2 regions of the Lysinibacillus sp. CD3-6 genome follow, and region 1 is predicted to be linked to the other one. Evidence: riboswitches for the same ligand, from Rfam matches in the RefSeq annotation. Region 1 holds a riboswitch; the other holds the start of a gene.
What was found. Region 1 has a riboswitch for cobalamin ahead of FH508_RS12385 (ABC transporter substrate-binding protein). Riboswitches for the same ligand answer to the same signal wherever they lie in the genome.
Positions count from the first base shown of each region.

Region 2: another riboswitch for cobalamin. It lies ahead of metE (5-methyltetrahydropteroyltriglutamate--homocysteine S-methyltransferase); the one in region 1 lies ahead of FH508_RS12385 (ABC transporter substrate-binding protein).

Region 1 is NZ_CP085880.1:2,535,893-2,551,147, forward strand. Features, by position in the region: gene deoD (purine-nucleoside phosphorylase) at 1-146, opposite strand, end outside; gene FH508_RS12310 (YozE family protein) at 263-484, opposite strand; gene FH508_RS12315 (methyl-accepting chemotaxis protein) at 759-2,600, shown strand; gene msrB (peptide-methionine (R)-S-oxide reductase MsrB) at 2,865-3,293, opposite strand; gene msrA (peptide-methionine (S)-S-oxide reductase MsrA) at 3,290-3,820, opposite strand; gene FH508_RS12330 (YpmS family protein) at 3,833-4,414, opposite strand; gene FH508_RS12335 (GDSL-type esterase/lipase family protein) at 4,419-5,348, opposite strand; gene FH508_RS12340 (DegV family protein) at 5,539-6,381, opposite strand; gene FH508_RS12345 (PAQR family membrane homeostasis protein TrhA) at 6,648-7,283, shown strand; gene FH508_RS12350 (dihydrofolate reductase) at 7,367-7,846, opposite strand; gene FH508_RS12355 (alpha/beta hydrolase) at 8,020-8,937, shown strand; gene FH508_RS12360 (class I SAM-dependent rRNA methyltransferase) at 9,000-10,196, shown strand; gene FH508_RS12365 (hypothetical protein) at 10,285-10,521, opposite strand; gene FH508_RS12370 (cytochrome c oxidase assembly protein) at 11,012-11,842, opposite strand; gene FH508_RS12375 (DUF2243 domain-containing protein) at 11,832-12,326, opposite strand; gene FH508_RS12380 (precorrin-3B methylase) at 12,590-13,264, opposite strand; gene FH508_RS12385 (ABC transporter substrate-binding protein) at 13,318-14,301, opposite strand; cobalamin riboswitch at 14,529-14,715, opposite strand; gene FH508_RS12390 (elongation factor G) at 14,896-15,255, shown strand, end outside.
Region 2 is NZ_CP085880.1:2,095,664-2,110,918, forward strand. Features, by position in the region: gene FH508_RS10105 (YheC/YheD family protein) at 1-404, shown strand, start outside; gene FH508_RS10110 (ATP-grasp domain-containing protein) at 573-1,778, opposite strand; gene FH508_RS10115 (Mur ligase family protein) at 1,930-3,330, shown strand; gene murF (UDP-N-acetylmuramoyl-tripeptide--D-alanyl-D-alanine ligase) at 3,544-4,929, shown strand; gene FH508_RS10125 (C40 family peptidase) at 5,136-6,068, opposite strand; gene FH508_RS10130 (methyl-accepting chemotaxis protein) at 6,634-8,328, shown strand; gene FH508_RS10135 (VOC family protein) at 8,369-8,731, opposite strand; cobalamin riboswitch at 8,937-9,116, shown strand; gene metE (5-methyltetrahydropteroyltriglutamate--homocysteine S-methyltransferase) at 9,298-11,592, shown strand; gene FH508_RS10145 (hypothetical protein) at 11,978-12,136, shown strand; gene FH508_RS10150 (alpha/beta hydrolase fold domain-containing protein) at 12,534-13,460, shown strand; gene FH508_RS10155 (DUF7010 family protein) at 13,518-14,078, opposite strand; gene FH508_RS10160 (hypothetical protein) at 14,090-14,506, opposite strand; gene FH508_RS10165 (LytTR family DNA-binding domain-containing protein) at 14,503-14,943, opposite strand.

The DNA.
Region 1 (15,255 bases):
GTATAACCAAACATATTGCGCACTTCGTTATAGCAAGTAACATCTTCTAAAAATGTTTCGGCAATGTATTTTGCACGTAGTGGATCTCCCGGAAGTAAAATAGTGTCAGCGATTTCGCCTTTTTTTGCATTAATATGAATACTCATACTGCAATCCCTCTTTTCTGTCAGTTATCAATATAAATAATACTTTGTTTCACGTATTTACGCAATGCTAGACGTCTAGCAACTCTAAAAGAAAGAATAATTAGAGTATTCTAATATTATCGACCTTGTTCAATATATAAATCCCATAGTTCATCAAACACATTTGTTTTTAAGTTATCTGTTGCATATGTTTCGATATATGTAGATAGCTCATCAAAATCTATGCTTTGTTTAGGGAAGTTATGTTCATGAAATACTTCTTCAGCAAAGCGAACTTTAGCATCCGACCAGTCTCCTCCACGGAATGTTAGTACATATAAATAAAAGCTCTTTTTCATAATTGAAAAGTGCCCTCCTCTTGTCATTTTTACTTTCCGCTAGTTTATCAAAAAAAATACATTTCGTCATAAAATGGACTATATTTTTATTTAAGTAATTTTTCCTAGTAAGTAAATTACGTAAAGTCTTTTTCACCTTATTAGACTTTTGACATGCAAAAATATTACGCTTTTTTATCTGAAAAATGAAAATTTTGTGAATTTAAGATAGAATTTTTTAGTATTATACGCTAGAATTGTATACAATACTGCAAAAATTAGGAAGGTGATGGCGATGAAAAACAAGAAAAAATCAAGTAAACCAACGAGAAAACGCCCGTCTCTCTTAGATTCTAGCTTTTTCAATAGAAAGAAAGCTATTGATTCTAACGCTAGTAGGCATAATCTCCCTCCTACTACAGAAAAACGACAACGTTTTTATCATTTAATTCGCGGCAAAGTACTTATAATTTTCTCTCTTCTTATTTTTATTACCGCCGCAATGGGTATATTGTCGTACAACAATATAACGAATCTTCAACAGCAAATGAAAGATTTTACTGAGAAGAATGTACAGGAGCAACTTACCGTTAATCAGCTAGCCTATGAAATTGCTAGATTAACCAACTTAGAACAAGCCTATATAATTACGGGAAATGGTAGTTATTCTACTTCTTACAAAATGAAAATCGATTCTATCAATAAAAAAATAGCAGCTTTACAACAAAAATTTGCAGACCGCCAAGTTGAGCTTGGCCATATACAAGCAATCGGTCAATATTATAAAAATTACCTTGAGTACTCGAAAAAGGTCATGACGATGCGTGATGAGCTTGGTCTAGAACAAGCACGTAAGCTGATGATTGAAGGTACTGGCGAAACAATGAAATTGCATATTGATCAAAATATTGAAGCCATCAACAGTGTCATGGATAAATCCAACAAAGCTAAACTTAATACGTTGAATAAGCAGGTTACTTTGTCAAATAGTACTTTCTTAATTATTTCAATCATCGGTCTTATAGCAATCATTATTTTTGGCTTTATGCTATTTAAATCATTAAAAAACAATACACGTGCTATTAACCACTCTATACTTGATATTGCCCAAGCTGGTGGTGATTTAACAAGGCGTGTCCATGTACGTAATAACGATGAATTTTCTATTATTGCTAACTCTACGAATACCCTTATCATTTCTATCTCAAACCTTATTAAACGTGTTAGCGAACTCGCTGATCACGTATCAAGCAGTAGCCAAGAGTTGATGACATTAGCGGATGATAATGCTCGTACAATTCAAAATATAGCGGATGCTAGTGCAGATATAGCGAGTGATAGTGAAAATACAATCAATAGTATGAATAGTGCACAACAAAAGATGAGTGATTTAGATCATTCCATGCATCAATTAAACGAGCAAGCGAATGCAGTTCAACGTGCATCACTTGCTATGCAACAAGCGGCAGATGAAGGTAGTCGTTCAGTTCAGCAATCTACACTAGTTATGCAATCTATTGAAGAAACGATAGCTTCTACTGCAACAACAATTGAAGCACTTGGTCGTAAATCAGCAAATATTACATCGATAATTGGTACTATTACAGCCATCTCAGAGCAAACAAATTTACTCGCATTGAATGCGGCAATTGAAGCTGCTCGTGCTGGAGAGCATGGTCGTGGCTTTGCTGTAGTAGCCGATGAAGTGCGCAAACTCGCTGAGCAATCACAAACTGCTGCAAAAGAAGTAACAACAATTGTAACGTCCATACAAGATGAGGTGGCATCAATAATTACACAAAATCATGATGGTGTCACAACTGTTATACGAGGAGTCGAAGTGACAAATGAAACAAACCAGTCATTGTCTAATATTTTAATGCACACGAAAGAAACGACTACAATTATTGCGACAATGGTTGAAAAAATTGCGCAAACACTTGATTACAGTAATGCTGTAGCAAATGATTTCGTGCATATTAACGCTTATGCTGAACAAACCGCTTCCAATACGGTGATGTCAGCTGCAGCTGCTACACAAGGTTCTGCATCCATGCAGGAAATTAATGCAGCCGCTACGGAATTAGCTCATCAAGCAGATAGTTTACGCAATGTCGTCGGTGCATTCAAAATTTAACAAAAAAAGAATGTCTCTTTTCTATAGAGGCATTCTTTTTTTGCGAATATTGTCCTCAAAACAAGGTTGAGACAAATAAAAAAAGTGTTAGATTGTTTACAATCAATCTAACACTTTTTTGCAGTGCCCTTTGTCCACTACGGCACGCCTTGCTGATAGTTTACCGTCTATTCACAGACTTTTATCGGCGATTTCTTCTTTCTTTCAGGCGATTCGCAGGCTTCTACCTAAGTTTACCGTAACTCGCTTACGTCCGCAGATTTATTACTTAAATAATGATAAATATTCCGCGTAGCCTTCTTTTTCTAATTCACCTTTAGGGATAAAACGAAGTGATGCAGAGTTAATGCAATAGCGTAGGCCACCTAATTCTGCAGGGCCATCTGGAAAGACATGTCCTAAATGAGAGTCCGCATCCTTGCTTCGTACTTCTACACGGCGCATCCCATGGGATGTATCAAAGTGCTCCGTCACTTGTTCGTTTGCAATCGGTTTTGAGAAAGCGGGCCAACCACAGCCTGAGTTGAATTTATCGTGCGAGCTAAATAATGGCTTGCCCGAAACAATATCTACATAAATACCTTCTTCAAAATGTTGATCATATTCATTTCGGAATGGTGGCTCCGTGCCATTTTCCTGAGTTACATAGTACTGCATATCTGTTAGTTGTTTTACTCGTTGTTCTTTATTCATTTTCTATGCCCCCAGTGTTGTTCTTGAAATGCTTTTCGACCAGATCCCACTGCATAGCGTTCATAATGCATTGGATTTTTTTTATAATAATATTGGTGGTAGTCCTCAGCAGCATAAAATGTACTTGCAGGTAAAACTTTCACTGCAATCGGATTATCAAATTTACCTGAAGCCTCTAAATCAGCCTTCGAACGTTCCGCTAATTCTTGTTGTTCTTCATCATGATAAAAAATGGCAGTAGTGTAGGATTGTCCACGATCATAAAATTGTCCACCTGCATCGGTTGGATCAATTAACGTCCAAAATGTAGCTAATAATTGCTCATAAGAATAAATATCATCATCAAACGTAATTTGAACCGCTTCTACATGACCTGTAGTTTCCGAACATACTTGTTCATATGTTGGATTTTCCACATGTCCACCTGTGTAACCAGAAACTACAGCTTCAATGCCAGGTGTTTCATCGAATGGCTTAACCATACACCAAAAACAGCCGCCTGCAAATGTTGCCTTTTTCATTGCCATATATATCACTCCTTATTCTCCAGGGACAATAATTTCCAATAAAATTTTATCGTTTGGTAAGTCTAATTCCTTCGCACGTACACGAGAACCCGAAGCTATATTAACTCGTGATAAATCAATATAAATTTCAGCCTTATTCGGATTCACTGTAATCCACGATGGGAAATCCACCGAATCTCTCATTATTTTCATTGTCGTCTCCGGTGGAATATTTAATAGCCCTACATTCATCCCTGTTTGCTTTAAAATAATATTACCCTTGTCATCGACAATTGGCTCAAAATTCATTGAAATTGGGATTTCAGTATAAAAAACCGTTAACTTACTACGTAATTCAATATCATCCCCAATAGTAAAATCCAAAGGGAGTGGCGAACCTTTTGCACTGTCCTTTAAATATTTCTTTGTAATTGACTCTAATTCTTTCGTTGTCGTTTGGACAACTAAAACATTGCCTGTTATTTCAGTATCTTTGTCTGAGCTCTTTGCTAAATCATATCCATCAACTGGTTTCGTTGCTAAATAAACGACGAGGAGGATTGAAAAAAGAACCATACCTGCTAACGCAAAAAATGCGAATTTCCATTTATTCATTTAGTCACTCCTCGAAGCCTATTGCCTTATTAATTTTTTGTTCCATTTTACATTGCTCCATTGTAGCTAATATTCGCTCAGTCATTTTATCATAGCCTTTTGCATTGGGATGAAAAAAATCTGTATGATAGACAAGTTCTTGATTCGAATCAAACAAGTCTTCAACTGAGACATAACAAGCATTTGAATCTTTACTTGCGATTTTTTTTATGACACTATTCCATTCAGTAATAATTGTATCAAATTCATTTGCCTCATTTGTAACAATCGAAAAAGGATTATAAAAGCCAATGAGTAATAAAGGCACGGTAGGATTTTTTGCCCTTATACCATCAATAATTTTCGTATAACGATTCTCATAAGTTAATAATTCCTTGTCAAACGCATCTCGTTTTAAATTAAACAAATCCTGTTTGACTACCTTCATTACATCATTTCCACCCATAGTTAATGAAATAAGCTGTGCTTGTTGCAGCTCTTCATCATAATGCCCTTTTTTTATTAATTTTAATAGCTGATCGCTCCGTCTTCCTCTTTTTCCGCGATTATCCACATCGACTTCTGAAATCGAAGTCCAAGCTTGCATTGAATCTGCTAATCTTCCAACATAACCGTCTTGACTATACTCATCCCCGACACCATCTGTTAATGAATCTCCAAGTGCCAAGTAATGTAGTTGCTTTGCGTTATCATCATCAATTTGCCGTAAATCCTCTTCTGAAGGTTCAAAAAAATGTTCAAAAATTTGCGTCAATACATTACTAGAAGGTTTTGCCTCCTCTTCTGCTTGTTGCTCATCCTGTCTCATATCTTGCTCCGTCTCTGCCTGCTCACTATCTTGGTCTGCAGGCGCAATCGGTTCATCTATTGATATTGCACAACCACTTAGTACTAAGACGATCAAACATGACAAAATAATTCGCCAGATGCCCATTTGACCACCTTCCATCATTTACTGTTAGTTCTATTATAAATAGTTGTCGCTACAATGAAAAGTGACGACGCTTCAGTTTATCAAGAAAAATCCAAGCATTATCATCACATTACCTGTATACCATTTTTACAACTTGCTACGAAAAGCGTTAAAAAGCTACTACAATTACTTATGTAGCAGCTCTTGTTAATTATTCTGAAAAATAAATAAAACCAATTGCACCTGGTCCAGTATGTGTAGAAATAATTGGTGAAGTAAAAGCAATCTCAACATCATTAAAGCCTGTTCCTTCAATTAGCTCTTTTAATGGACCACCCATTGTGATCAAACCGTCGGCATGTGAAATACCTACAGCCTTAACTGTTTTACCAGCAGTATCTGCTTGGAATTGTTTGAATAAGTAGTTTACAACCTGTTTATGACTGCGAACTTTTGATACAGGGTTATATGCCCCGCCCTCTAGGTTTGCAATTACTTTAATATTTAGCAAAGAACCGATAAATCCTGTTCCTTTACCAATTCGACCGCCTTTAATTAAATTTTCTAGTGTGTCAACAATTACATATAAATGTGTATTGTCACGTACCGTGTCTAAACGTGTGACGATTTCTTCAACAGATGCACCAGCATCGCGCATCTTTATCGCTTCTCTCAATTGGATAGCAAGCCCAATTGCGATAAATCGAGAATCAATAACCGTTACATCAGCATCTGTCATTTGAGCAGCCTGTCGAGCAGATTCAACTGTCCCACTCATTCCACCTGTCATATGAATAGAAAGTATTTGGTCCCCATCTTTGCCAAGTTCGTCATATAGTTCTTTAAACTTCCCTGGTGCTGGTTGCGAACTTTTCGGCAGGTCTTTAGCATTTTTCATCAGACCTAAAAAAGGTTGTGGATCTAAATCTACTCCATCTATATATGTTTTCCCATCAATTTGAATTGTTAACGGTACTATATGTATACCGTGTTGCTCTACTTCTTCTTTTGTTAAATCACAAGTTGAGTCCGTTACTATATGAATTCGTCCCACTTCGACACATCCTTTAACATCATTGAAATTAATTATATAGACTAATGTTTCCATATGTAAACATGACATTTGTCATTTCAAGTGTCTATTTCAAGTCTTTTCAATTCCACTTCCTTCGATACTATAGCCTTTTTCCACTAAATTTGTCTAACAATTTCCTCTAAATTTCGACATGACATTTTAGATAAGTAAATATGTGACAAATGTAAATAGTAAGAAGCACATTATTGGGCTATAGTAAATACAGAACGAAGGGAGTGTTGTTTATGGTGGATTCATTTGACTATAAAACATGGAAGGAAGAATTGTGGAATGCCATTACTCACGGTATAGGCTTACTTGCAAGTATTCCAGCACTTGTTATTTTAATATTAACTGCTGTCCAAAATGGAAGTGCATTGTATATTACATCATTTAGTATTTTTGGTGCCTCTGTTATCATCTTATTTCTAATGTCAACATTACTCCATAGTATGCCTGAAAAATACAAGTATTTTTTCGCTATTCTTGACCATTCTTCTATCTATATTTTAATTGCGGGGACCTACACACCGTTTTTATTAATCGCAATTGGTGGAACATTAGGGGTCACTTTATTGTGTGTTATTTGGACACTTGCTTTACTAGGTGTTGTATTTAAATGTTTTTTTATTAATCGCTTTGAAATACTATCGCTTATTTTTTATATTGGTATGGGCTGGCTTATTATCTTTGCCATTAAGCCGATTTATTTTTTCTTAGGAAGTAATGGCTTTGGTTTCTTATTAGCTGGCGGCCTTTTCTATACATTTGGTGCTATTTTTTACGCTTGGCGCAGCCTCCCTTATAATCATACAATTTGGCATCTGTTTGTGTTAGCTGGATGTGGCTCGATGTATGCCTGTATTTATTTTTATTTATAATTTTAAAAATATGTAACGCAACAAAGCACACGGCATAAGCAAATCCGTGTGCTTTGTTCTTCATTGAGCTTAGAACAATCTAATTAATCTTTACGTTCAAAAATTTGATATTGAAATGTGTACCCTTCTGGTGCAGTTACAGGTTGTTGTGACGAGACGAGCACAAATTCCTCTTCATATTTAGGGAAGTATGTATCCCCTTTAAAGGAATGATTAATTTTTGTAGCATAAATTCGATCTGTGATGTCCATTGACAATCTAAAAATTTGTTCGCCGCCAATAATCATGATTTCAGGCACATCACCTGCTATAGAAAGTGCTTCGTCGAGACTAGTTACTACTTCAATACCCTCAGCACGATAGTTGGCATCACGTGTAATTACGATGTTACGTCGCCCTGGTAACGGTCTACCAATCGATTCAAATGTTTTCCGTCCCATTATCATTGGTTTGCCCATCGTTTTTTCCTTAAAATATTGTAAATCACCTGGTAAATGCCACGGCATCCCGTTTTCATATCCAATGACATGGTTATTATCATGCGCTACTATTAATGAAATCATCATTACCCTCCAAGTTATATCATTCATCCTATTATAAACATAATTTTACTTTACTATCGGAATATTTCTGCTCATTTTTAAAATAAATTTCTTCTTCGGTTTTAAATCATAGTAAATTTATAAGAATAGTTTATAATGAGAGGTAACAATAAAAATTTTTAAAGGATGATGTTATGACACGTTTAACCAATGAGGCTGTTTGCTATATTCAAGCGACGGATTGTAAACCACATTATTATGAACAATCACCACAGGAAGCAAGAGTTATGCGCGCAGTACCAACATGGCAATCTGTCCATATGCCTGTGCTCGCATCTATCGAGAATCGAAAAATACGTATGCGAGATGGACACGAGATTAATATCCGCGTTTACATTCCCGAACATACAGAAAAATTACCTGTTATTATTTATTATCATGGTGGTGGATGGGTCTTTGGCAATTTAGAGTCCTCGGATGCGGGATGTCAGTTATTAGCTGACAAAGCGCATGCTATTGTCGTATCCGTAGATTATCGTTTAGCACCTGAACACCCCTTCCCTATCCCACTAAACGACGCATATGATGGATTACTGTGGGTTTATAACAACATAACAGCGTTCGGTGGCGATAACACGCGATTAATAGTAGCTGGTGATAGTGCTGGGGGAAATCTAGCAACAATTGTTTCCTACTTAGCAGCAATCTTAGATGGTCCAATAATTTCTGCACAAGCGCTAATTTATCCTGTTACAAACCTTGATTTTACGACGGCTTCTTATAGTTCTTACGGAGAACATTTTGGTTTAGATAAGCAAGGGATGCAATGGTTTGCTGAGCATTATACAGAGGCCAATAATTTTAACAATCCACTTGTTTCACCTATGAATATTGAAAACCTTGGTGTACTTCCAAAAACAATAATCATTGCGGCTGAAGCAGATGTACTTTACGACGAAGGTCTGACTTACGCTCAAAAATTAACTGAAGCGGGCGTTTACGTTGAGCATGTCCATATGGCAGGTTTAATTCATAGTTATTTTAGTAAGATGGAGTTTTTTGAGGCTGCTACAATGGAGACAGTTGAAAAAATTGCGACATTCGTGAAATAAGTTTGTGTATTGCTACTAAACAATGCGATAATAGAGCAAAATGTTTTTTAAAGGATGACAACATGACACAAACGATTGCATTACAAATTAATAATCAATATGCAGGCCCATTGAAAAAAGGCTACCCACTAATCTCAAAAGAAGCAGTTGATACACGAAAACTGCCTGCTGAGGAAGGTGCGCTACTTCGTCTACTAGATATTCATAATCGATTTATCGGCACAGGCTATTATGGTATTCAAAATAAAGGCATCGGCTGGCTATTAACTACTGATGCTAATGAAGAAATTGACAAGGCGTTTTTTGCGAAAAAAATAAGCAAGGCGCTACAAAATCGCGAGACATTCTTTAATAACCCTGATACGACGGCATTTCGTGCTTTTAACGGCGAAGGTGATGGAATTGGTGGCATGACAATCGATTTCTTTGAAGGCTATTATATGGTGAGCTGGTATAGTGCAGGTATTTATTCATTTAAAGAAGCCATTTATGAGGCTCTTGCAGAAACAGTAAACTTTAAAGCCATTTATGAGAAAAAACGTTTTGATAGTAAAGGGCAATATATTGAACAGGACGATTTTGTTATGGGTACACCTGGTGAATTCCCACTTATCGTTAAGGAAAATGGTATGAACTATGCTGTTCATTTAAATGATGGTGCCATGACTGGTATTTTCCTCGACCAACGTGAAGTGCGACTTGCCATTCGTGAACGCTATTCTCAACATAAAACCGTATTAAATACATTTTCTTATACAGGTGCTTTCTCTGTGGCAGCAACACTTGGTGGTGCAACAAAAACTACGAGTGTCGATGTAGCCAAACGAAGTTTAGCGAAAACAATCGAGCAATTTAGTGTCAATCATATTGACTATGAGGCACAGGACATTAAAGTAATGGATGTATTTCATTATTTCAAATATGCACAGCGTCATCAGTTAAAATTCGACCTTGTTGTATTAGATCCGCCTAGCTTTGCGCGAACAAAACAAATGACGTTTTCAACTGCAAAGGATTATCCAAAGTTATTAAAGGATACAATTGCTATTACCGAAAAAAATGGTATTATTGTTGCGTCTACAAACAATGCAAGCTTTGGCATGAAAAAGTTCAAAGGCTTTATTGACCAAGCGTTTAAAGAAACAAATACGCGTTATAAAATCGTTGAGGAATACGGTTTACCAAAAGATTTCCGCGTGCCACGTGAACATCCTGAATTCAATTACTTAAAAGTTGTTTTTATTGAAAAATTAAACTAAAAAAGAGCGACTTTCATCAAGTCCCTCTTAGACTGTAGACAAAGTCGAGTTATTCAACTTTGTCTACTTTTTTTGAAGCAAGTATCTATTACTTTGTTAAAAAAACAAAAATATAACCTAAAAACATTAGGATAAAAAAACTAAAAAATGTGATGATATTCCCTATAATTAAAATTTTAGATTTAACGCATGCAGCTAAGACAATACCTATGCCTGATAATACAAACGTGAAAATCCATAAAGTTGATGCTTTTTGAAACACAATATTCGGTACCCAAAGTAATAAAGAAATAATAATCGTACTTACAGCTAATGCTTTCACCATTTTAACCATTCCTTATTTCAACGGATTACATAAGTTTTTATTAAAATATATTTTTATCGCAGAAGCAAATAGTTTTTCTTTAAGTCCCATTCTATGAAAATTTCTATCTATATAAGCGACAAGCTCCCAATCACATGAACAGCTAAAATACCCTTTATCTTCTTTAAATCATTTAGAACGAACTTATTTTTTATCTAATCTTAGCCCCTTTCGATATTTTATTAGGTAAAATACCATTATTATGGCTCATCAAAAGGCTAGACTGGGATGTTAGAATATTAGCTGTTCGAGTAAAATCTGGATGCTCATGGAAAGCGCCTAGCGAAAATGGAGGACAAAACTTAGAGTTATGAAAATGAACCATTATGATAGTATTTAACCACATGATTATATTTTTATTTTAATAACTGAACTAAAAATTCTCAATAATAGAAACATCAAAAACTACACTAAAAAAGAGTAACTCCGCTAGAGTCACTCTTTCTTTGATTCACTGTAAATGTGCCTTTACTGTTTGCAGTTCATGATTTCTTGGTCTTACTGCCTTATACCATTGCAAACAAAGGATAAAAATTATTATGGCATCAATTACATCTCCACCATAGTACATAACCATACTTCCGATTTCTGCTTGTTCTATCGGAACACCTTTAGGAGGTTGAGCATAAATATACTTAGACAATATTCCATGTCCTGCTAATGCAATAATTAAGACAATGGCCCTGTACATAAAGGATTTCCTATGATTTACAGAATCAAAATAGATAATAGAAATTGTAAATAGATAGCCTGCTATGAATACATGTAAATGGACAAATAGATGTATTAGACTATTGTCGTGCATTAATGAATATAGGTTAGTCGTGTACAATATCCAAAGACCACCGATATTCAGTAAGGAAGTGATTATTGGATGCGTAAGTATCCTTGCAGGCCAACTTTTTAGCATACTTGAAAGCTTCCGCGCTAATCGGGTGCTTAAAGTTCTAAGTAATAGGGTCATTGGTGCGCCGAGAGCAATAAGTAACGGTGCTAGCATACCCAAAAGTAAATGGCTAAACATGTGTGCTGTAAAATCTACCGTAGCACGATTCGCTAAAGGACCAACAACAGCAAGAATCGCCAATAAAACCCCTAAAATAAAGCTTGCAATACGATAATGTGGCCATTTTTTATATTTACGATTCGTCATCACTGCGGCCAAAATATACAATAACAATATAGTAATAAATACAATAAAAAAAATTAGTTGAGGATGTATTATTCCGAAAAGATTTTGACTATGACTACTCTCGGCTATTTGATGATGGTTAGCGTTCATCAGTAATAGCCTCTGCTTTTATTTTGTTGTTGCTAGTGCGAACGGTAAGATAAAGTCCTATAATGAGGATAATAGCCGCAATGACATTCCAAATGATATCGTAGATGATGACATTTTCAACATACCTAATCTGGTGTATTCGCATTAGTTTATGTTGAATAATCCCATCATATAATTGGAAGCCGCCTGCTCCTAGCATCAAACCACCCATCCATCTCTTCAACCAAAAACCACTTTTACGACGAATATCTGCAAGTAAAAATAATCCTGCAATAGTTGCAAACCAACTAATCGCATGGAATATCCCATCAGAAATCAAGCCAATATCCGTTGTCGACTTATCATAAAAATGATGCCAGCGAAATAGTTGATGAAAAATAGTCTCGTCTATAAAAGCTACTAGACCTATCCCAAATAAAAACCCTGACAGTAAATTACGACTTACATAAACTTGTTTGTTTTTATGAGCGTTTATTGTCGTCATTTCTTCGCCCCCTATTTTTAGATTGCCGTCCTTATCTTTCCCTATTTTTGATTATTTTAATCTAAATTTACATTTCGTTCAGACTTATACTTCCCCATAAAAACGTTAATCTGCACAACTAAATGCTGTCTTTGCTCATATTGTTTACCATTTGAAAAAGAGCTAGCATTTAGCTAGCTCTCTTCTTCGTATATGCAGAAATTCAACATCATCTCTATTAAGCAGTGAATCTTATGTTCTAAGCAGAAATAAAATAAGTAGAATCACTTTCCCTTTAATGCTTGCCAATATTCGGCGCTATTTGTTCTACGATAAAACTTATAGAAAGGTTCATTTGGGCGTGCATGTTTTTGATACAGCTCAATAATTTGTTGTAGAAAGCTTTCTATTATTTGTACTGACACCCTTTTAGCAAATAGTGTTCCTGCCTTTGCATGGGCCCCCATCGGCACGGCACCTAAGTAAACATCAAAGCTATCCTTTTGATAAACAAGTCCAATATCATCATATACTGCATTATAGCAGGCAGACGCACAGCCATTAATATTTAACCGTAGTCTAGAAGGCACAGTTTCTTCCTGTAGTGCTTCGTATAGTTGTTCTGTTATTTCAGCCGCCTCCATTTTATCCCCATCACAAAAATCACAAGCTTTTATCGCGACAATGGGACCTTGCTTAGCAATATATAAGCCCACTGTTTGAAGCTCATTGATAATCTCCTTTACTTTTATAGTTGGGACAGATAAAAGAATACTATAGGAAGCTGAATATTTAATTGCGCCACTTTCACCGACAATCTCTGCAATTTTTTGAAATTGAGCTGGTGTATAATGCTTATTGATAATACCTGGACTTACTGCAAGGCGTGTAAAGTTTCCATTAACATTTAGTTTTTCAAATGTGCGATCTGGTATATTCGAATGAAATGCATTCATCATTTGTGCTCCTTATGAAAAAGAGCTAGCAAATAGCTAGCTCTTTTGATTGTTATTTAAAAGTTTTCAGGATAAAAACCTTTTGCTAAAATTTCAATAGCTTCTGCAGCCCGAACCCCTTCTGAAGCGGCTGAAAGTGGTAAAATGACAAAGCGCTCATTTTTCACAGCATTTGTTTCTTTTAATGCTGGGTCACTTTTCAGGAATTTAATTTTGTCTTCAGCAGTTTGGGAACCATAATCAATTACGACAATCACTTCAGGATTGCGTTCAACAGTTTCTTCTTTCGAAACTGTTGTCCAGCCCGATTCGACATCGCCAAAAATGTTTTTACCGCCCGCTACTGTGACAAGTTCATCCATAAAGTTTTGAGCCGCTGTAAAAACTTCCTTATCCCCACTATCGTAAACTAAAACACGTAATTCTTTATCCTCTTCTGGTAACTTTGCACGTACAGCATCAACATCATTTGTCATCTGATTAATCAATGCTTCACCGCGCTCTTCCACACGGAAGATTTTTGCAATATTACGGATATCCGTAAAAATATCGTCTAATGTTGGTTTTGTAATACTTGAAGAAGTATGTAAATAGGTGTGAATACCAAGTGCCTCTAATTCTTCTGGTGTACCAACACCCTTTTCACTAAAACCACTTTTCCACCCAGCGTATAAAAAATCTGCTTCACTATCAATGACTTGTTCCTTTGTTGGGTATTGCTCAGCTATAACGGGTACTTTATCGTAAGCTGCTTGTAAAGGTTCATAAATTTTATCATCTAAATAGGCAGTACCCACCATTGAATCTTCTAAGCCTAGTGCTAGCATAATTTCTGTGACGTGTTGATTTAAGCTAATCGCTTTTTTCGGTGCATCTTTATAAACTTGCGTCGTCTCATTATTTTCAATGGTTACTTCTTTTGCTCCTGTTTGTGCTGGTTCAATATTTTCACTTTGTGAATCATTTTTTGCACTACATGCCCCTAAAATACTTAATAGCGCAATGGCAAGAACTAACCACATGCCTTTCCATTTCTTCATGTTTGTTTCTCCTTTAGTTTGTAATTTTTCATTATATAGTTAGAAATCAAAGACTTCTTAGCTACTGATCACGGCTTATTCTTGACTTTTCTTAATATAAATTGAAAACTCAACATGCTACTATTCTTCAAAAAGACACAAAAAAAAACCCTCTTGTTTCCAAGAGGGCGACATAGTGAAAAAACAATGGTTAATGAACCAATCACTATTCCCATCCTCGTGGTATTAAGTAAAAAATACATATTGGCAGGTATCCTGGCTTAGGTTCAACATTTATACGTCTTCCCATAGTTAAACTACAGTGACTGTTGTATAAACTCCCCATTTACAGTTGCGGGACAGCATCGGATTTACACCGATTTCCCTTTTAAGCAAATGGCAAAAACCATTTGCACCAATATATAGCAGTATTAAGTTATAAAAATAGCCTAGCAGAACTAATTTTTGTTTTCAATCACACAAAAAAATCCATAACTAATAATTATGAATTATTTACTACTATTTTAACATGAACGAGCACTATTAAACACGAAATGTTTTTTAGCTGAATCTGTTACAATGAGCGTATAGGAAAAATAGAAATGAGGATTTTTTATGTATAAAACGATTGGTGTGCTCGCACATGTCGATGCAGGAAAAACAACCTTTTGTGAACAACTACTCTTCCACACGAATAGTATTCAAACGCGCGGAAGAGTCGATCATCAAGATACTTTTTTGGATAATCATTCAATCGAGCAAGCTCGTGGCATTACCATCTTTGCCGAACAAGGGAGGATGGAAATTGGAAGTGATATCTATACGTTAATAGATACGCCTGGGCATGTCGACTTTTCACCTGAAATGGAACGTGCAATTCGTGTAATGGATTACGCTATCATTATCGTAAGCGCTGTAGAAGGTGTACAAGGTCATACTGAAACAGTGTGGCAATTGCTACGCCAATATAACGTA
Region 2 (15,255 bases), 440 kb from region 1:
ATATTACAGTAATAGATGATACTGTGCATTCGCATCCTCAAGGTGTAAGAGCTGCTCTTGAGGTACTGACAAATGTCGGAAAGAAGAGGCGGATTGCAATAATTGGTCAGATGCGGGAATTAGGAGATTTAAGAGAAGAAGAATATCGTAAATTGGGTGAACATATTGCTGACCAAAGTATTGACCTTTTAATTACTTATGGGTTCAGGACAGAGGAAATTGGTGCAGCAGCAAAGGCTAAAGGGATGAAACAAGAGAATATCTATCATTATACGAACAAAGATCAATTACATGCCTTGCTAGAGAAACTTGTTAAACCTGATGACACGATTCTCGTGAAGGGCGCAAGTAAAACTAATATGTTTGAAACGGTTAAATTTTTAGATGATACATTTAAGGAATAAATAAAATAACCCGAGCAGTTGCCAATTTAATAGGTCAACTACTCGGGGTGTTTGTGTTAATGCGGAATTAAAAATAATATGTACAATACTTAGTTGCGTAATTATTTCTTTATTTTTGCGAATGTAGCAGCATGTAGCTACATTCGCAAAAACTGTTTATATGGAACGCTATAAGGCTCGTATTAGAAATTTTATTTCTTTAGCGGCTGTAATCGCATGATTTTTAGCTTGAGCTAACGATTTACCCTCGGCAATAACATAGGCATAGCGATGCCCCATAGATAATGGAGGGGTTAAAATTGTTCCTTTTCTAGGCTTTACATACACATCTACAACCCCTGTTGATTTCGTAGCTTTATTTCTCCCAATGACTCTTTCTAACACACCTTTACTTTCTACAATCACATATTTTGTAAAAATGAACTTATTATGACGTGGATTTACATTAGGTTGTTCACCTAAAAATAACTTAAGCGTTTCTTCAACATAACTAAATCCGAATGCGGCATGTAGCATGTTATTCATAGCGCCGCCTGAAATTCTAGGATTTATTTCAATGAGCTTCCATCCATTCTCTGTTAAACGGAGTTCTAAATGCAATGTTCCATTTTCAATATCAAATACTTCAACGATCGAATGGAGTACCTCTTCAATACCTTTTTGAATATGTGGTGGTACTTCTGCAAGTACACCATAGCCTGTAATAATAAATCGCTTTCCTTGTGTAATCTCTTGTTCAATAATGCCGATTGTATGAACTTGGTTTTTATAAACGAGGGCTTCAACTAAATATTGAGGACCATCAATATATTCTTCAATCATGATGGTTTCCCCAGGATTTTTATTTTGGAGAAATGTAAGGTGTGTATCGAGTTGGTCTTTATTTGTCGCAAACAGTACGTCTTTAGAACCTGTTGATTTAGGTGATTTGACTATTAGTGGGAATACCATATTATTTGTAAATGATTCGTGTGGTTTTTTTAGAACAAATTTAGGGGAATAAGGTTGATCTTTTAATAGATTCCTTGTTTTTTCTTTATCTTCCATCATTTCAATAGCAGCTGACGACGTATAGTTTTGACAAAACTCATCACATAAAATAGAGGCAATATGAACAAATGGGTCTACAAAACTAACAATGGATTTTATCTCTAATCCGGTATCAAACAAATTGTGAATTTCTTCTATCATATCTTCTATATTGGAAGTATCGATGAGAACCATTTTATGAATGTCTGGGTAGGCTTTTCTCTGTTGTAATTGTTTTGGATTGTTTGTGAAAAGTACGGTAAAGTAACCCAACCTTTCTGCTGCTTTTATCGCTTCACGACTAGATCCAGATTTGTTTGTACCGATAAATATAATTGCCTTCAGTATAATCACTCCTTCAATTGGCACTTGGATTATTAATATACATTTTATATATATGCTGTGGAATAGTTTTCTTCTAGTTATGTATCCTGTTTACATCCAAGCAACTTTTATGGCGATTCATATAATAGAAATGAAAGGAGTGTGAATTGATATGAAGCCTCTATCGGTGAAGAATTTAACAGCGATTATTGCAGGTAAATTGTTGCATGGGTCGGATGAGGTGCTAATCCAGTATGGCGCATATCGACTAAAACAAGTAAAAAAACCGTACACTGCACTTTTTACATCTAAACGCATTATCAACTGGAAAAATCTTGAGCCTCTTTCCCCATTAGTGCTTGTAACAGATCGGCTATATAATCAGCATGAAATTCCTCCATACGTAATCATCATTCAAGTAGAGAATGCAGTTGAGGCCTACTGGAAGTTTGTACATTATTATCGTAGTCAATTTGATATCCCTGTTATTGCAATTACTGGAACTTCAGGAAAAACAACAACGAAGGAGATGATTAAACATATTCTTTCAGCTGAAAAAGAAGTTGCTGCCACTACTTTAAGTAGTAATTCTAGAACAGCTTCTTTGCAATATTTACTTAGCATTGACGATGAAACAGAAGTTGCCGTTTTTGAAACAGCTGTTGGATCACCAGGGGATGTAAGGACTGCAGGAAAATATTTCAAGCCAACTATCGGTATTATTACGAATATCGGAGCCCACCATTTAAATTATTGTAAAACTTTAGAAGGTTATATACAGGCCAAAGGTGAAATGGCTGAGATTGTGGACCCAAACGGTTCATTAATTCTCAATGCGGAAGATGCCAATATAAAAAAAATAGATTTGTCGAAATTCAAAGGAGATATTATTAAAATTGGGCAGCATCCATCATGTGATTTTAAAGCAAGTCATATTCGATACGTTGAAAATGGCATGCAGTTTACAATGCACTACAATATGAAAAAATATGAAGTGTTTGTCCCTGGGTTTGGAGAGCATCAAGTATATAATGCATTAGCCGCAATTGCTGCCATCAACGAATTGAATGTCCCTATTCCTGTAGCAATCAAACAGTTGGCTACATTTAAGAAAATGAAAAAGCAGCTACAACTTTTCGAAGGAATTAATAAATCATTGTTGATAGATGATACTTGGAGTTTAACAACTACTTCCCTAGAAGCAGCATTAAAGGTCTTGAATTCGATAGGTGAGGGCATGAAAAAGATTGCCGTTATTGGAACAATCACCGATTTAGGGTCTTGGGGATATATCATCCATGAGCAAGCAGGAGAGTTAATCAATCGCATTGGTGTAGATGTCCTTATTACAATAGGAGAGCATGCGCGAATTATGGCTGATCATGCAGTAAAGCTAGGATTTAACAAACCTGTTTATACTTTTAAAAATAGTACACTCGTTTATAAGCTATTACATGAAATTGTAGATGAAAATACAATTGTTCTGATAAAAGGGGATATGTATAGTCAGCAAATTTCCAATTTGGCAGCCGATTTAAAAATAAAAAAACCATTTAGAGGAGATGCACGGTAAAAAGAGATGCAAGGACAACAGGATAAACACTGTGTCACATGAAGTTAGTTAATAATATTGTATAGTAATCTACTAGAAAGGAGCGCTCTAAATAAAAGATAAAACATATCAACAAATAATAATCATTGCTAGAAATAGGGAAGGAACCGCTCCTTTACCCAAGCGTCTAGCTATCATTTTTCATACTCTAATGAGAGGGGGGACGGAGGTAACGTGCAAAATATAAGTGTAACTGTGATTAGAAAGTTACTACAAGGGGTATTAGTCAGCGGTTCTGAACAATGGTTTGTCAAACATGCTATTTATTATAACCGCCACGATTTAACGCAAAAAAATACACTAATGTTTATCAATAAAAGTGAGTCCATTAATTGGAAGGAAATAGATCATAAGGGGCCATCCCTCGTCATTTCAGATAAACCTTTAAGTGAACTAAAAAACGCACTAGCGAATACGACTGTTATTCAAGTAAAAAGTACTTTGCAGGCATATTGGAAGTTTATCGAATATTATAGAGGACTTTTTGATATACCAGTGGTCGCATTAACTGGAACATGTGGGAAAACAACAACAAAAGAAATGATTAAACATATTGCAAGTAAAGATTGGAATGTGCAGGCATCTATTAGTAGTAAAAACGAGCCGCGCCAATCTTTACCCTATTTAACGGGCATCGATAAAACAACAAAAGCAGCGGTATTTGAGCTTGGTCTGGGGAATACAGGTAACATTAAACATCAATGTATGATCTACAAACCGACAATTGGTATTATTACTAATATCGGTGTCCATCATTTAGATGGATGTAAAAACCTTGAGGGCTATATAAAAGCAAAATCGGAAATTTTAGAGGGATTGTCTGAGGATGGCACATTAATCATCAATGGTGATGATGAAAATACAAAAAAAGTACCATTGCATACGTTTAAAGGGAAAATTATTACTATTGGCGTCCAGAAACAAGCAGATTACAAAGCATCTAACATTGAATTTACGAACAATGGGATGAAATTTACTCTTCAACTATTAAATGAAAAATATACTATTTTTGTACCTGGTTACGGAGAACATCAAGTGTATAATGCACTAGCAGCTATCGCAGCTATAAAGGAAATGGGATTGTCTATCGAAACTGCAATCTCGCGTTTAAAAACATTTAAACCGATGGCAAGGCACCTAGAATTTTCAACTGGTATCGGTGAAAGTACCATTATAGACGATACATGGACAAATAACCCAACATCAGTTGAAGCTGCTTTGAAGGTTTTAGATACGATAGGAAAAGATAAAAAAATAATCCTTATATTAGGTGATATAAAGCGATTGGGTCTTTTCGAAGAAAAGTATCATCGTGAGATTGGTTCGATGGTGGCACAGAGAAATATTGAAATGCTTATGACAATTGGAAAAAGAGCAGAAGATATAGCAGCACAAGCAAAAAAAGATGGAACAACGGCAGAGGTTCATATATTCAAAGATGTTACAGGTGTATTAGAAATACTTAAACCAAAACTTGATAAAGATACAATTGTATTAATAAAGGGCCCGATGTCTAGTCGATCAATGATTGAATTTGCTAACCAATTAAAGCAAATATAGACTTCAGTCCTAACGACCACTTATCATCAATTACCTTTAAGTGAAGCAAGGCTTTCTATGCATAGAGAATGACACTTTGCAAAATGAAAGTTGCCGCTTTATATATCAAAAACATAGCATACAAAGCATGATTATACCATGCTTGTATGCTATGTTTTATTTTCTTGCAATTGTAGACATCGTGTTATCACAGAGCCATTGATTACTTAAAATACACGTTTTGCTGTTATATAATGCTCTTTATAGTAATCCACAAAGAGTACTCTAGTAGTAACACCACTTGAAGTTGGAATGATGATACGTTGATCTCCAGCGTAAATACCTACAAGGGATGGGTTTTTTGACCCTTTCACACTATTAAAGAACACTAAGTCGCCCTTTTTTAAATTGGCACGAGAGACCGTAGTTCCTTTAGCCATTTGATCTTTTAAGTTTGTTGTGCTAAGTTTTACACCGCTCTTACGATAAACGTATTCTACGAAACCAGGTGCTGTAAAACGTAAGCTTTGTTCTTTATTTATTGAGCTTATCGTTACTTTATTTTTATAAGTTAAGGCATTTTCAACAATTTTATCACCTTTTGTTGCAGGGTTAGCCGATAGTAATGTTGGTAATACTCTGCGTGCAGATACATAGTTGTCAGTATAATAAGGTTTGCTACCCATATCTGAAATGACGATATTTTGTTTCGAATCAGCCATATGAATAATTTTGTTATTTCCAATGTACATGCCTACATGGTCGGGATCTGTACCTGTTTTTTTACTTTTGAAAAATACTAAATCGCCTTTTTGTAATTGGCTTTTAGGAACATATGTCCCTTGCTGAATCATATAGTTTTCATTATACGTCCCAATATCAACTCCATTTTTTTCAAAAATATACATGATGAATGAAGCACAAGAAAACTTGTAAGGATATGTAGACTTGTACACTGAATTGCTGTATGTGGCCTTACCAATTAAACTTTTCCCTGTTTGAATAAGTTGATCTGCCTTCGCTGCAACAGCTTGGTCATTATGTTGAGCATTTGTCGTTGCAGCTTCCACTTGGATTGGTTCAAAGGATGCTTGAGCGATTCCAAATGAGCTAAATCCAATCGACAATGCTAGTGTAGTTTTTAAAAAATTTTTTTTCATACTTTTTACCTCCTGTAAGCGAGCAGTAAAATCATATCTGTTTGCTTGCTGTTGCAATAATCGTAGCATGAAAAAGTAGGGCTTCTGTGAGGTAAATGTTACCACAGTGAGCATTGACATATCTGTAAACCTTGATATTAAAGGCTTTATCGCTTGAATTTACAGTTTCATTACAAATGTTTCAGTTTGATAAATAAAACCTGTGAAACATACGGCTAACAATGCATGCCAACCCATTTTATCAAAAAATATAGTAATAAAAATAATGTACCTCGATATTATTGAAAAGCTTGTAGGCAATGTGCAAATAGAGAAATCAAAATAAGGGTAAGGAATGATATAAAAATAACTTTATTAGTCGAAGAATACTTATAAAAGCACGTATTATGGGGATTTTTTTGCTTATTAAAAAGTGTGAAATACATAGTTAGAGTCATAGGTGTGATAGGTAATATATGTTATATTTAGGTAGAAATAGATGAATACATTGCCCGCAAAAGTTGACGGGAAATGTTGATTAATAGTAGGAATTTAAATAATTTCACGAACGAAAGGGGAAAATAGTATGTTACAAAAACTTAGGTTCAAAACAATTAGAGCTAAAATTATTAGTGCATTTTTTATTGTAGTATTTTTCATCGCTTGTTTTAACACCTATAGCTTTTTCGCCAATAAACGTGTCATTAGTGCTGGAGAGGAAATTGTCAATAAAGAGTTACAGCTGTTAACAGCAAGTGAAAAACTATCATCAACGATTAGTGTTCGAACAACTGCTGCGAAAAGCTACGTACTTACGGGAGATCAAAAATATAAACAAGAATTCGATGATTATATTAAAATCGCAGAAGAAAACAATACAATACTAAATGAATTGTCGACAGATAAAAGCTTATCGAAGACGGTTGAAAAAGCAAGAGAATGGCGAAGTTTTGTACAAACGGATGTATTTGCTGAATATGACAAAGGAAATGTAGAAGCGGCTATTCAAAACCTTAATTCTGTTGATCGTCTTGCAACAGAAATAAGAGAGGGGTACGAGGAGCTTGCAGGTGCAAGAGAAGCTTCTATTAATAAGCTTGGGCAGGAGATGATTGCTCAATCGAAGCAAACGATGAATATAGGTTTAATGATAGGTATAATCACTACTATCGTCGCAATTGTAACCGCTTACATATCGGCGCATATGATTGCCAATCCGATAAAAGCAGTCATACAAAAAATTTCGCAAATGGCAGATGGTGATATTAGTCAGCCTCCATTGCCTGAAAGAATGAAAGATGAAATCGGCTTACTCGTGCAATCGACAAATGCATTAAATCGTAAGCTCCATGAAATCATTGGTTCGATAAATGTAGTTTCTGGGAACGTTGCTGCCAACAGTGAACAACTTGCACAATCTTCTTTAGAAGTAAAAACAGGTGCAGAACAGATTGCCCTCACAATGCTTGAACTAGCGGGTGGTTCTGAATCACAAGCACATAATGCTGGAGACTTAGCTCAAATGATGGAGACATTTAAAATAAATGTTCAGCAGGCTAATATACAAGGTAAAGATTTACAAGGCTATTCGAGTGAAGTTTTGCAGCTTACAGCAAGTGGACAACATTTAATGAATACTTCAACACAGCAAATGTTTGCTATTGATAAAATCGTCCAAGAGGCTGTTGCAAATGTTGAAGGCTTAAATAGGCAATCACAAGAAATTTCTAAATTAGTTTCTGTTATTGATGATATTGCCAACCAAACCAACTTATTAGCATTGAATGCTGCAATCGAAGCAGCAAGGGCAGGGGAGCAAGGCAAAGGTTTTGCGGTTGTGGCCGATGAAGTGCGCAAGCTTGCTGAACAAGTATCCTATTCTGTGACGGATATTTCATCTATAGTGGGACGTATTCAAAATGAAACAGTTGGGGTTACAGCATCACTTCAAACGGGCTATGAAGAAGTAAAAAGGGGCACAGAGCAAATTACGACTACAAATACAACCTTTGAACAAATTGCTTCAGCCGTTAATAGTATGTTTAGTAATATTCAAGGCATCACAGAAAACTTACAAGGTATTTCCACAACAACGGAACAAATTAACCGTTCTATCGATGAAATAGCAGCAATATCTGAGCAATCTGCCGCAGGGGTAGAGCAAACGACCGCAACAATCGATCAAACAGTCGCGACGATGGATGAAATCTCAAAAAATACAGATCATTTAGCATCGATGGCAGAGAAGTTAAACAAAGAAGTTCAGCACTTTAAACTATAAATAGTAAAGCAGCCATTAGCAAGATGGCTGCTTTTTCATTTTAAATCGGCTGAATAATTTCTACTCGATTACCAAAAGGATCTCTAAATTCAAAGCGCTCGAAATGCGGAATTGGAACAGAATCAAGTATTTCTATTTGATGTTCTGTTAATATCTTTTTCCAATGTGCAACATCTTCTACATGATAAGCAATATGTGCTTTCGTTGTGAGTCGATCAAAGCCATCTTCTGTGCCGACATGTACTTCTTGATTACCTACTTGTAGCCAAAAACCACCACGCCCTTTAAGAGATGCTGGTTTCTCTATTTCTTTTAACCCCAGTACATTGCAATAAAATGCTTTTCCTTGCTCCTCAGAGCCTTTAGGAATTGTAAGTTGTACATGATGTAAACCGACAATCATAGTATTCCTCCTCGCTATTTCTTGTAATAACTATATAATTCTACAAATTACTTAAAATACCTTTTTTTAGTATATTTTTATTATATTGTCATCAATTAGTATAAGTTAAAATTACTCCTCATGTAACAATCTACTGAAAATATGCGCATAACTGTATAAAAGTTATACTTTTCAGAAAAATGTATGCTATAGTAAGAGCATAATTGAATATTGTGTAAGAGTTGGTGCCAAATGAAAGTTTGGCTTAAAAGGGAAGTCGGTGTAAATCCGACGCTGTCCCGCAACTGTAAATCGGAGCAAATCACAAATGCCACTGGGGAACTGGGAAGGCTGTGAGGCGTGTTGATGAGAAGCCAGGAGACCTGCCAATGTCTAGTACACACCAAATAACCTACGTGGAAATAGGTGGTGAGATGTGACCGAATTGGCACTGTGCGACTAACGAATATATACGACAATTAATACATTATCGTATCGCTTCGTCATAGCTAATTAAATTTACAATAACTACCATTTTCCGAAAAGGAAGATGGTTTTTTTTATTTTAATTTGAGGAGAGATGTAACATGACGTATACCACAACTGTAGTAGGCTATCCATATATAGGAGAAGACCGTGAATGGAAAAAGGCATTAGAGGCGTTTTGGAGAAATGAACTTACAGAAGAAGATTTCTTACAAAAAATTAAAAAAATCCGTCTTGCACGTATTGATAGGCAGCTTCGGAGCGGAATAGATATTGTCACTGTAGGGGATTTTACACGCTATGACAGAATGCTTGATACAGCGACGATGTTTGGTTTAGTGCCAAAGCGCTTTGGCTGGCAAGGTGGAAAGGTTGATTTACAAACGTATTACGCGGTAGCGCGCGGAAATAAAGAAGCTGTTGCTAGTGAAATGACGAAATGGTTTAACACAAATTATCATTACATTGTACCTGAATATGAAGGACAAACACTACAATTAACAGAGAATACAATACTTACAGATTTCCTTGAGGTTAAAGATGCATTTGGCATTACTGCAAAGCCAACGCTAATCGGACCTTATACATTTTGCAAGCTAACTAAAGGCTACGATAAAGTATCACAAGTTGCCTTTATTTTAGCATTACTACCACTCTATGCGCAGGTAATCCAAGAACTCGTTACAGCTGGTGCTGACTGGGTTCAATTAGAGGAACCTGCATTAGTCTCCACTTTAGAAGAGGCTGAGGTCAAACTAGTGCAAGAAATATATACACAATTAGCAGCCGCTGTTCCAGAGGCCAATATTATGCTACAAACGTATTTTGAATCGTTATCAGCTTATAACACACTAATTGAACTCCCTGTACAAGGATTTGGCTTAGATTTTGTTCATGGCTATACGAAAAATATGGAGGCACTACGCCAATTTGGTTTTCCAAAGGATAAAGTATTGGGGATAGGTATTGTTAACGGACGAGATATTTGGCGAGCAAATTTAGCAGAGGTAAGTACAACGATTAAGGCAATCGAACAGTTGACTAGTGTACAAGAGCTATGGATTCAATCGTCATGTAGCTTACAGCATGTGCCGATTTCGACCGCCCTTGAAACAAAGCTAGACCCTGTCTTGAAAAATGCACTTGCATTTGCTGATGAAAAATTGGCTGAAATATCAGAGGTGGCTAAATATTTAAAAGAAAAAAACCACTCATCAAATCACACAATCTCTGAAAGCATGAAAGCAATTGATGCATTAAAAAAACATCCAGTACGAAATAATCAGGCAGTTCAACAAGAAATGCAAACGGTCTCGTCAGAGGATTTTGAACGTCAAAATGATTTTAATACTCGTCAGCTTATTCAACAACAGTCACTGCAACTACCACTATTCCCTACGACTACGATTGGAAGTTTCCCTCAATCTGAAGAAGTGAAGCGTACGCGTAATGCATGGCGTAAAAAACAGATCTCAGATGAAGCATATGCTGACTTTGTCGCACAAGAAACGAAAAGGTGGGTTGCCATACAAGAAGATTTAGATATTGATGTACTTGTGCATGGTGAATTTGAGCGTACAGATATGGTGGAATACTTTGGTGAAAAACTAACAGGCTTCGCTTTTACAGAAAAAGCTTGGGTCGTTTCGTACGGCTCTCGTTGTGTAAAACCACCGATTATTTACGGTGATGTTGCATGGGAAGCGCCGATGACAGTGAAAGAAACGGCCTATGCACAAAGTTTAACAAATCGCTATGTGAAAGGGATGTTAACAGGCCCAGTTACCATTTTAAACTGGTCATTTGTACGTGACGATATTGCACGGAAAGAAGTGACCTATCAAATTGCGCTTGCACTAAGGAAAGAGGTTGAGGCACTAGAGGCGGCTGGCATTTCTATTATTCAAGTCGATGAACCTGCATTGCGAGAAGGCTTGCCTTTACGTAAAGAGCATTGGGACGCATATTTGGATTGGACAGTGAATGCATTTAAGCTCGCTACGGCTAGTGTAAAGGATGAAACACAAATTCATACACATATGTGTTACTGTGAGTTCAATGATTTTATCGAGCCAATTAGTGCACTGGATGCTGACGTTATATCTATCGAGACGTCACGCAGTCATGGAGAGCTTATTGCATCCCTGCAAATCAATCCATATGAAAAAGGGATAGGATTGGGTGTTTATGATATTCATAGCCCTCGTGTGCCGAGTGAACAAGAAATGTTAAGTATCATGCAGGATAGCCTACAAGTATTATCCAAAAATCAATTTTGGGTCAATCCAGATTGTGGTCTAAAAACAAGAAAAGAACCTGAAACAGTGGCAGCACTAGCACATATGGTTACTGCTGCCAAAACGTTACGTCAACAAGTACAGCAATCAACTTTTTAATTATATAGTATAAGAAAAAACGTTCCTTTTCGTTATAAGCGTTTTTATTAAAATATATCCCCTGAAAGGCAAAAATGCTCAGGGGATTTTTTTATCTAAAGTTGGTGATGGTACTCTAAGATTCATAAGGATAGTCTTTTAATAATTGCTACGACTAGGAATGCAAAGATGGTTACAGGAGCGAAAAGACATTTTTTATTAGTGATAGAACAGGTAAAGTAGATGCAAGTAAAGATGTTAAAAGTTTTTGAAATCGAAAGTTTTTAATGTTTTTACCGATATATGCAAGATTATCAGTACATAATAAGGTTTACCTCAGTAAAATAAGGTATAGTATATTTGGTGAATTAATTCTCTTTAAGGATAAGAAAAGTAGGTGAACAAATTGGGGAAATATCAATTGGATACTAAAGGTAAGGTGGCTGTGACAAAGTATCATGAAAAAAACAAGCCTGCCAAATTTGATAAAAAGCAGCAAATTGAAAAAATACGTGCGGAGTATTTGAAAAAGAAGCAAGAACAAACAGATAAGGCATATGAATGAAATTGAGTGAGCAGTGTATCTATTATTACGAAAGTATACTGTGACTGACTTTTAAAAAATGACCTATAAGCATATATAAATAATGTTTACATGAGAGCTACGAAATGTTGATACAACATTCGTAGCTTTTTCATGTATGTCTTAACATTCCTTAGTATAATATTCATTTTTGAGTATCTTACTTTCCATTCTATAATTGTAATAAAGTCCAATAATTAGTAAAAATGTATGATACAATTGCATAAACTAAATGGATTATGACACTTCAACCAACGTATTTTTAATTGAATACCTCTTCAAGCCTTCTATTCAATCAAGCCTTCTAATAGTGATGGATTATCAAACAAGTCGTGATATGTAAATGAACAATAAAATGTTTAAAGGAGTGAAATACAATATGAGCGTAGAAACTTATAATGGAGAACGTTCTGTAGAAAGTATTCAATTTGAAAAATGGATAACTTCCCAAGGCAATAAAAAGAGTTTTTCTACTATCGAAAACACTGAAAGCTTCCTACAGCAAAGGGGTACTGAAAATACAAAACCCTATGTTATTGGAGAAGATGTTAAATTTTCAAGTGATGTTCAGGAGCTGTCATTCGAGGGTATGCAAGTCTTTACATTAAATGATCAAAAGTCCTCGAATCAAAAAGTTATTTACTATTTACATGGTGGTGCTTGGACGAGTCAGCCTTTAGATTTACACTGGCTATTTATGGATAATATGGCACAATCGTTAAATGCAAAAATAATTGCTCCTATTTATCCTAAAGTACCTCATTATAACTATAAGGATACCTATCCGAAAATCCTCAGCCTTTATAAAGATATTATTGGAACTATTGAAAGTACTCACCAATTGACTATCATGGGAGATTCGGCTGGCGGAAATATTGCACTTGGTTTGGCGCAACTTTTAAAGAATGAGAATTTGCCTCAGCCGAAAGATATTATTTTATTGTCTGCATGTGTTGATATGAGTTTGAGTAATCCTCTTATACCTGAATATGATGAAAAGGACCCCCTCTTAGCTCGTGAGGGAATGCAAGTAATTACAAAAATATGGGCAGCTGATAAAAGTTTAACCGACCCATTATTTAGTCCGATTTACGGTGACTTTAAAGGACTTGGGAAGATTACTCATTTTATTGGAACACACGAAGCTTTATATCCAGATGCAATGAAACTTGACGAAAAATTAACAGAACAAGGAATTGCAATCACTACCTATGTTTATCCTAAAATGATTCATGTGTTTGTTGTAATGCCAATCCCTGAAGCCAAAGATGCTCATCAGAAGATTATTAATATAATTAGTAACTAAGAAAGCATTTGGTAGAGATCGGTGCCATGCTTTTAGCATTACTAGGTAGATAAAAAACTAGTCTGATTTTTTTAGACTAGTTTTTATTTCTTTTTGCAACATGAAAAATAAGAATAGCACACCGATTTCTACGATTAGTGGGACAAAAATTATGTTTAAATGGAAGAAAAGTATACTTATTAAAATAGCGAAACAAATAAAAATTGAACTATATCGATAATTTTTTGATTGATAAAAGAATGAATATGGTAATAAATGGGCACCGTAAATAATTGCATAAACAGGTAATACTAACATCGGTGCTTTCAGTAATAGAAGGATACAAATAATTAAATATAAAATTTGATTGTTTGTTGCAATTAATAGACCATTAATCAAAGGGTTTTCTTTATAAAATAAATCAACTTTTACTATTTTGGCACAAACAATTGAAACAGGAAATAGCAAGGCCCCACAAGATAAGATACCAATGTTTTTGATCATTAAATCGAAAGGTAGTAATGTAATTGTTGTAATGATTCCCCATATAAATATGGAGGCCATTATAAAAGGGAGCCCCTTCTTTTGTTTTTGAGCTATATCGTTTAATAGTACTTGTAAACTAGTGTCATGGTTCATTTTCCGTCTCCTTAATGTTCTAGCGAGCTATTCAAACTAGCCGCTATTTTTTTGTTTTCATATTTTGAGAAAAAATAAAATCCAATAATATGACCAACTAACGTTATTGCAAAAAATAGCAACAAATAGGGTTTGATGAATCCAAATACGTCTAAAGAAAAAAGATATACACTTCCTACACTACAAAAAAAGTTTAATAAAGTGCTAATCGTTATTTTTGAGGTTACTTTTAATGTAGAGTAATTCCACAAGTAAGGATATGCGATACCAAAAACAATCCCCATTAGCACGCTAATCCCGATTAAATTCCATAGATAATGAAAGTGGATCACTTCTTCGTGCAAATTAAATATAGTCATTAAAAAGACAATCAAAATTAACCCCAAAAATGCAGTAGACAAAAAGCTGTTTTTTAAATCTTGTATCATATTAATTTCTCCTTAATCGATTTTGCATAATGTCTGCTGACAATATACTTATTTTGTTGTTTTGTCATCACTTCCAATCTTGCATGACTTCCTGAAGCAAAAGAGCGTATTTGATTTAAATTCAATATCATCGAATTGTTGATTCTAACCAATCCAAATGATTCCAAGTAAGTTAATTCTTTTAAAATCTTGTTTAGTAATAACTCTGTACCATCTATTAAAAAGACTTTCGTAAAATGACCAGATGCTTCAATTGCTTCAATATCATTGAGTTCAATCATAACGTTGCGATTTGTTTTGAAATCTGTTGCGCTTAATGTAATAGGTTGTGAAAAATGCTGTTCAAATGTCAAAAGCAATTCCTTATTCGATGGATGACTTATGATGTCAATTTCAGAAATGGATTGTTTGTTTTTCCATATGTAGTTGAATTTCATGTGTTCTCCTTCCTGTTTTTATCGTAGCAACACTTCTTAGCACTTACGATAATTTTTCGTTTTGTTGCAAAAAACATAGACTTTGTTACAATTCGATTCGGTCAATGTAAAGCTTTCGTTATCACATCATTAAAAAACGTGAAAAGTATGTACATGATATTCAAGGTATCTAAGCGAATTAGATACAATTAAATGAAGCAATGAGTATGTAAAGATAGGCGGCATCACACTCTTTTTTATGTGAAAAAAGAAATGTGAATATTTTTATTAAAATGGATTTATTGGAAAATAAAAACCGTTACATTAAATATT